One region of the Fructobacillus sp. ESL1096 genome, then DNA from elsewhere that is predicted to be linked to it. Evidence: riboswitches for the same ligand, from Rfam matches in the RefSeq annotation. Region 1 holds a riboswitch; the other holds the start of a gene.
The links. A riboswitch is a leader RNA that binds a small molecule or an ion and turns the genes downstream of it on or off. The one in region 1 is predicted to bind lysine.
Positions count from the first base shown of each region.

Region 2: another riboswitch for lysine. It lies ahead of ACSYSR_RS03460 (amino acid permease); the one in region 1 lies ahead of alr (alanine racemase).

Region 1 is NZ_CP196400.1:184,824-189,260, reverse strand. Features, by position in the region: gene ACSYSR_RS00655 (exonuclease domain-containing protein) at 1-1,679, shown strand, start outside; lysine riboswitch at 1,789-1,941, shown strand; gene alr (alanine racemase) at 2,031-3,143, shown strand; gene lysA (diaminopimelate decarboxylase) at 3,203-4,437, shown strand, end outside.
Region 2 is NZ_CP196400.1:726,768-731,204, reverse strand. Features, by position in the region: gene ACSYSR_RS03465 (HTH domain-containing protein) at 330-920, shown strand; gene ACSYSR_RS03460 (amino acid permease) at 1,024-2,475, opposite strand; lysine riboswitch at 2,570-2,741, opposite strand; gene ACSYSR_RS03455 (hypothetical protein) at 2,761-3,381, opposite strand; gene trpS (tryptophan--tRNA ligase) at 3,513-4,437, opposite strand, start outside.

The DNA of each region.
Region 1 (4,437 bases):
CTGATAAAGCTGCCGCTTTAGGGCCTAGTTTTGCGGTCGAAAAAGACCAGAGTCAGGTGATGGACCAGGTGCAGCGCTTTTTGCAGCAGCGGAAACGAGCGGTTTGGCAGTTAACAACACCACCAGAAGTTCGGAAAACGTTGTCGTATCTATTGCCACTCTTTTATCAAAATCGCCAACAAGCGACCTACCTACTGGCTCACGACATTACGCTCTTGAACCACCAGGAGACCATTTTAGCAGAATTGCAGGATCGGCTACCTGGAGCCAACTTGTCGATTGCAAAACTCTATGCGCCACGAGATTATCTGGACGAGAAAAAGTTTCAAAAAGTTTTGGAGGCGGCTAAAAAGCAAGGCGGTATCTTTTGGCAAGCACGAGTCCTCGTTTGGTTAGCCGAAAGTGCCGACTTGGCCCTCGTGGACTTGCCAAAGGGTGTGCAAAATCAGCCTGGCTTAGCAGCCGTTCGTTCTGATGAAACTGGTCCGGCCTTTGTCAAAGCCTTTGACAAGGCGGCCCGTGCGAATGTGGTTCTTTTGACCTTTGCGGCATTTTTTGCCACTTCGGAAAATCTGGAAAGGGCAAGCCAGTACCAGGATCGGCCCGTAGCCATACTGGAAAAGCCAATTGCGCTTTTGACTGCTATTCAAGAGGGCTTTGGTCTGACGTTGCCCTTGAGCTTCTACCAAGACCAAGTAGCCCGCTTAGCTGATTTGGCTGCTAGTCTACCGAAGAAGACCCAGGGCCAGTGGAAAGTAGCCCTTCACAACTGGGAAGAGGCCAGCAACAAGATTGATGGCCAAGCGGAAGAAATTGGTCTGGTGAAAACCGGTAAGGCGGTCTTGAATCGCTTGTTGGACTTAGTTGATTTGGCAGCCGAAGCTAATTTTCACCACAAATTAACACAAGCTGATTTGACGGCTAAATTAGCCAAATTGTCTTGGTTATCGGCGCACCAGGAATATCTGGCCCATATCTCGTGGCATCTCCAAAAGGAACCGGCTGTTCAAAACTTGATTTTTGAGGTCAAGAACGACTTGCTTTACCAAAAATATTTCTTAAAGCAGGTCGACAAAGTCCTCGTTGTTTCGTCTTATTTACCGGATGATTTAGCAACGTTCCTCGCTCAGACGCCAGGAGCTCTCTTGCCTGAAAAAAGTGAATTCGAGGGGACGACGGATAACCAATTAACGACGGTGCTGACCACGAGCCGAAACGAAGACCAGCAAATTGGACAGCTGATTTTAGCCAAGGTTCAACACATAGTTCTGATTGTTGAGGATCATGCCGCTTTGAAGCATTGGTATTATAAGTTATCAGATCGGTATGGTGATGACTACGTTGTTTATGCTCAGGACCTTTCTTCTCCCCTCATTAAGGCTGTCCGGCAAAGCAGTCAAGAGGCCCGGTCGATTTTGATTGTCCTGCCAGAATATTTGTCGGCTATTTGGCAACAAAGCTTGCAAGTGCCGGCAGTGGCCGTGATTTCGCAGGCCCATCGCTGGGTTGATGTCACCACGCTTACCCCACTATTGATTGCCCTTCAAAAACAAGAAAAGTCCGTTTTACTTGCTTCTTTTAACCAGGACCAGGTTAAGGCGCTTTCGGATCGATTGGCAACTGTTAATAGTCGGTACAAACGGGTAAAGGCGAACTTTTATCAAAAAAATCTTTCATAAAATTAAGAAAAGACAGCCATTTTCGGCTGTCTTTTTTGTTAAAAAGATAATTTATTTTGTTAGGAGTGTTGACATGAGAAAAAATCTCATGTATATTAATGGCAACTTAATAAGTAATAGAGGTCGCAACCAACAAGAGTACCGAACAATGTTCGTGAAAGGGGCGGTTGCCGAAGCTGATGGGGTTAAAGCCATTTTGCTGGGCCAATAGTTAAGAGCTATTGGACTGTCGCTGCTAATGCAGCGGGGAGCTATTCAACTGTTTTTTTTGTGACTATTTTTAGACAATAATCCAAACGACAGGGATGAACCCCCGTTGTTTGGATTTTTTTATTGCCTAAGGAGGCTAACATGGTTGTCGCTAATCACCGTCCAAGTCGTTTATTGATTTCAAAGGCAGCGGTGGCCAAAAATTTGCAAGTCATGCGTGAAAGTAGTCACGCCAACTTTATTTTCATGACGGTGAAGGCCAATGCTTATGGCTTTGGTTTGTTAGAAATGAGTCAGGCTGCCGTTGAAGGCGGTGCCGATGGCCTTGCTGTGGCTGTGATGGATGAGGCAATTGCCTTACGTAAAGCCGGCTTTTGCCAACCAATCTTGGTTTTGGGCCTCACGTCTCCTGACTTTGCCCAACTAATGGCCGATTACCAAATTATTGCCACAGTTGCTGATCGTGAAACGTTGAAACGGGCCGAAGCAAATTTGCGTCTTGGCGGTCCTAAACTTCCGGTTAACTTGGCGGTTGATACGGGCATGGGACGGATTGGTTTTCGTGACCGGGAAGAATTGAGTGCAGCAATCGACGATGTACAAGATGCTGATTTCTTACTTTACCAGGGCATTATGACCCACTTTGCCACGGCTGATGCTGTTGACACAACATATTTTGAAGGTCAGTTGGCAACTTGGCACGAGCTCACTGATGGTCTGCCAATGCCACCGATGGTCCACTTGGCTAATTCGGCTGCAGCCTTATACCGGGTTGACCAGATGCCAATGGATGTCATTCGAGCAGGGACTTCGGTCTATGGTATTGAGCCCTCCGAAGGGGTGCTAAAGCCTGACAACTACCTAGAACCGGTCTTGACGCTTGAATCCGAGGTTGTGATGATTAAACAACTGCCGGCCGGTGCTTCCGTTTCCTATGGTGCTACTTATCAAACCACCAAGGATCAATGGATTGCAACTTTGCCAATCGGCTATGGTGATGGTCTACCCAGAGAAGCTGTTGGCTTTGAGGTTTTGGTTAATGGCCAAAAGGCGCCAATTGTTGGTAAGTTAGCCATGGACCAACTAATGATTGCTCTTGAAGAACCTGTCCCGGTTGGAACTAAGGTGACTTTTATTGGTAAAAATCGGGACCAGGAAAACACGCTGATTGCTTTTTCCCACTATTGTGAAATTGATCCATGGGAAATCACGATTGGCTTCCAAGACCGCTTAGCACGGTACCTGGTTGATTAAACCTCTAGGCTTCACCTAATAATATTTTGATTGAAAAAAGAAAAGAAGGAAAGATTCTTATGTCAAACCACTTGCAAGTAAATGACCAAGACCAGCTCATCATTGGTGGCGTGTTAGCCACTGATTTGGCCAAGGAATATCAAACGCCATTGTACGTTTATGACGTATTGACCATGCGTAAGCAGATGCGCGCCTTTAAGAAGGCCTTTGACCAAGCTGGTCAAAAAGGAGCCGTTGCCTACGCTTCAAAAGCATTTGCTTGTCAGGCAATGTATCAGGTGGTTGCTGAAGAAGGTCTGCACCTAGACCTGGTTTCCGCCGGTGAAATTTTTACAGCAGTGGCTGCGGGCTTTCCGATGGACAATGTTTCCTATAACGGGAATAACAAGTCACTTTCTGACTTAACCTTTGCTGTTGAATCCGGAGTCGGCACGATTATTATTGATAATTTTTTGGAACTTGATCTTTTACATCAGGTAATGGCGGATCGAAAGGGACAGCAAAACGTCATCTTGCGTGTGGTTCCAGGAGTCTCAGCCCACACTCACGATTACATTCAAACCGGTCAAGTTGATTCTAAGTTTGGCTTTGATTTGGAATCCGGTCAAGCTAAGCGGGCATATGAATTGGCTGAAAATGACCAAAGCTTGCACCTCCTTGGTTTATCGGCTCATATTGGTTCTCAGATTTTTGAAGAAGACGGTTTTGAATTGGCCGGCCAGAAATTAGTTGACCTGTGTGCTTCTTGGGATTACCAACCAGAAGTATTGGACCTTGGTGGTGGCTTTGGAATCGCCTATACGGATGCTGATCAGCCACGTTTACCAGAAGAGCTCGTTTTGGCATTGCTGAACAGCGTTCAGGAACAAACGGCTCAAAAGGGCATGCGTCAACCAGATATTTGGATTGAACCGGGTCGATCAATTGCCGGACCGGCCGGTTACAGTTTGTACACCGTCGGTTCACGAAAGGATATCCCGGGTGTTCGGACTTACTTGGCTGTTGATGGGGGGATGGGTGATAACATTCGTCCGGCTCTTTACCAAGCCGACTACCAGGCAGTCTTGGCCAACAATGTTCACGGAAAGCCGGCAGAACATGTTCGCTTAGTTGGTAAGTATTGTGAGTCAGGCGATGTCTTGATTCAGGACCAGGAGTTGCCCGTCACTGAGCCAGGCGACTTGGTAGCTGTTTTGAATACAGGTGCTTATGGTTATTCCATGGCTTCTCGTTACAACCGCAATCCTGTACCGGCCGTGGTTTTTGTTGAAAACGGCCTTTCACAACTGGTAGT
Region 2 (4,437 bases), 540 kb from region 1:
ACCTTAAAAGGACCAGGGAGTTTTATCGTTGCCCCAACCGGACCTTTCATCTCTCACCAATGCAGATTAAGTGAAACGACGCACGGACATCACGCGGACCGCTCTGTCTCTTGGCAAAGTCTCTCCTCTTTGCTCTAAAACAAAAGACATAGCAGTGTCACAACAGTTACATTTTACCGAGTTTTGTCCTCTTTTTTCAAGGGATTTTGGTTGTCAGGTGTTAACCTCACCCATCAAACTATGTTGAAAAAGACCATTTTGGTGGTCACTGAGATGGTATAATGTTCAATAATCCACAATATTAATTTTCACTTACCCGAAAGGACACCATGGAAAATCCCCAACCCGTGACAACCGAACGCATTTTTTACGCATACCTGAAGGTCGCCCGAGTCGCTGAGAGTACAAAAGATATTTCATTAGCCAAAATCGCTGAAGAATTAGGTGTCTCCAGACAAGCTATCTACAAAAATCATTTTCAAAATATTGAAGAACTAACGCAATCACTGCATTATTACGTTGATAATAAACCATACCAACAGTTAAAGTGTTTTGCCTTTCATGACAAAAACCGTTCTTTCAAAGAATTACTAAATTTTTTCGCTCAAAACGTTATCCCATCACTCTATGAAAAACATGAATTTCTCGGTGTTTTTTATTCAAAAGTCGCAGACCCAGCCTGGCGCCCCTACTTAAACCAACAGTACATCGACATGCTCATCCCCTACTTTGATGGTGCCAATGGTAACCAGCACGAGCTAACCTCAAAAACCCTTGCCGAGCTCACGATTAACCAAGTCATGGCCGCCATCAGCATCTGGCTTACTCAAGAAGAACCCGTTAAACCCGACATTTTTGCTAAACGTTTTATCTATCTTTTCTCAAATTCTATCCTTGATTTAGCCGAAATGAGCGACTAAGCCGTGAACTTTCACAAAAAGAGCTTCCACTTTAAAGTGGAAGCTCTTTTATTAATTAACAAACACAACTTACCCAAGCGAAGTCCGGCCGAATAACCGATTATTAATGTTCCGCCTTTGAGTCCAAATCAATCTCATCCAACGGAATCAACTTTGACTTCTTAACAATCTTATAGACAATATATGGAATCACGACAATTGGCACCGACAAATAAGTCATGCCAATCTTTTCCCAATCAAAGTGAATAAAGGAAGATGGATCTTGCAAAACAATCACCACGATTGACAAAACAATTGCTAAAACCGGACCAAATGGGAACCAGCGAGCCTTGTAAACCAACTTGTTCAAATCCTTACCCTGGCGAACATAAGCACGGCGGAAGCGCAAATGTGCTAAGGCAATGCCTAACCAAGCTATAAAACCTGACAAACCTGAGGCAGCAACCAACCAAGTGTAGGCTTCACTACCGCCCTTAATGTCTGACAAGAAAGCAAACATGCCAACAAAAACCGTCAACAATAGGGATGCCCAAGGGACACCAAACTTTGACAACTTAGAAAATACCTTTGGTGCCTGGCCCTTCTTGGCCAAGGCATATAAAGTCCGGTTGGCAGCATAAGTAGCTGAATTAGCAGCTGAAATAATCGATGTCAAGATAACCGCATTCATCAATGAAGCTGCAAAGGCAATGCCAGCATTCTTAAAGACAATCGTAAATGGTGAAACTGTGATGTCATTGTTATTAGCAGCTGACAACAAATTGGGATCCTTGTAATAAACCAAAGCAGAAATCACAAAAATCGCTCCGATATAGAACAACAAGATTCGCCAAAAGACTGAGTTAATCGCCTTTGGTACTGATTTTGACGGGTCCTTTGCTTCACCGGCAGTAATTCCCACCATTTCCGTTCCCTGAAATGAAAAACCAGCAACTAAGAATACTGATAAGACCCCTTGGAAACCACCAACAAAACCATGGTTCCCAACAGACAGGTTATGCATCACGTTTTGATTGGAGTGAATGACCCCAAAAATGGTCAAGACACCGACAGCCAAGAAGAAGACAATGGTCACAACCTTAATTGTTGATAACCAGAATTCTGTTTCACCAAAAGTCGAAACAGAAAAGAGATTAATCAAGAAAATCAACGCCAACACAATCGCTGAGAAAACCCAAGCCGGTACGTGGGGCAACCAAAACTGTGCAACCAAACCAACTGCTGAGACTTCAGCCGCAATGGTAATCGCCCAGTTAAACCAATAATTCCACCCGAGGGCAAAACCCATCGCTGGTTCAATAAAACGGTTTCCATATTCCGAAAACGAACCAGTAGTTGGCATATAGGTTGCCATTTCACCAAGGGAAGTCATCAGGAAGTAAACCATGACACCCATCACCAGGTAGGCAGTGATTGCCCCCATTGGCCCGGCTTGCGATACCGTTGCTCCAGAGGCCAAAAAGAGCCCCGTTCCAATTGATCCACCCAAGGCAATCATGGAGACATGACGTGTCTTCAATTCCTGCTGGATGGCATTTTGATCTTGTTCAGCCATTTGCATGACTCCTTCATATTAATTTCAAACAATAAAAAACCTGTTTTGTCACAAAACAAAACAGGCGGTAAATTCGTTCAATAATGATAGCAATGATTAGCAAAGCGCACCGTTAAAAACGACAGTCCGATGAATCTTCTTCACCGGCCCAAGGAGAATCTTTGGCCCAAAAATTTCCTTTCGGCAACAGCACCTTTCACCCTCATTCTTCGTCTTGGCCAGACTCCCCAGGGTTACTGATTTTCGTTGCGACCTCTTTGTTTGTTGTTCTTACCTTAACACAACCTAAATATCACCGTCAACTGCAAAAATAGCTAACCAACTTTTAACGTGCTTTAAGTAAACTCTAGCAGCTAAACGGAAGTAGGTATAGGCCAATAAGAAAGCACCCAGCACAGTGGTAAAGGACAAATCACTGCCCACCATTTTATTCCCAGCTAACACAATCCATGTCAACACAAAGACGGTTTGAATGGCTGTCTTGACCCAGTGAGCCACATGAAATCGACGAACCAGGATATTATCAAATTCAAAGAAAAACAAGGCCCACATTGCCAATGATAAATCAGGCATCGTTTGATCTAAGGTCAACCCATGATTCCAGGTCAAAAAGACCAGCGCCGACCAAATAATCATAGTGATAAAGAAAATCGTAGTCACGTTCAGCACCCACCAAGAGCCAATTTTAAAGCCCAAAGATCGAATAAAAAACGCCCAAAAAATATTGATTAACCAAATGAACCACAAGCTTCCCAACAAATTCGCAGGTCCTGCTAAAAATAAGAAATGACTAGCAATTTCTTGGGCAACAATGGCCAAAACAGTATCCATTAACTCCAAAAAACCACTATTGAAGCGCAGCATAATCGATAGAATAATAAAAAGTGCTAGAAAGCACTTTGACAAATATGGTCTCTTTTTTAATGGCGATATTAACACAAAACGGTCCTCTTCGATAACTAACATTCTTACCTAAAAGAGTTTACGTCATGTAATAAAAAAAAGCAAAGTGCAACCAACGCAATGAAGAATTATTTTTAATTAAAATAATTGATACCCATGGCTGTTCGAACCTCTTTCATGGTTTCTTCAGCCCTTTGGTTGGCTTTTTCTGAACCATCTTTCAACATGGCTAATACCTGATCCATATTTTGTGCGTACTCTAACCGACGTTCACGAATCGGTGCTAGTTCAGCTTCCATCACGTCTAATAGGTGCTTTTTGAGCTTCATATCACCTAAACCACCCGCTTGGTACTGTTCCTTTAGGTCTTGTACCCGACTTTGATCGTGGTCAAAAATATCTAAATAGGTAAAGACAACGTTTCCTTCAACATGTCCCGGATCCTCAACACGAATATGTGTTGGATCAGTATACATTGACTTGACCTTCTTAGCCAAGGTGTCTGGGTCATCAGAAAGGTAAATGCCATTATTCAAAGACTTCGACATCTTTGCATTTCCATCAATTCCTGGTAGGCGTCCTTGACCCTTTGGTGGAAAAACGCCTTCAGGCTCAACAAAGACATCTTTTTGATAAGCATTATTAAATGACCGCACTAATTCGCGCGTTTGTTCAATCATCGGTTTTTGATCATCACCAACCGGGACCTTTTTGGCCTTAAAAATCGTAATATCAGCAGCCTGGGAAACTGGATAGGTTAGGAAACCAGCGGGAATCCCTTCCCCGAAGCCCTTTTGCTGAATTTCGGTCTTGACTGTTGGATTACGCTCTAAACGTCCTAATGAAACCAAGTTCATAAAGTACATCGTTAATTCAGCTAAGCCTGGAATCTGGGATTGGACAAAAATGGTTGACTTCTTTGGGTCCAAGCCAACAGCCAAATAGTCCAAGGCAACTTCCGTCAATGATTGTCTGATTTTTTCAGGATTACGCGCATTATCCGTGAAGGCCTGGGTGTCGGCAATCATGATATAGGGGTCAAATTCCCCAGAATTTTGC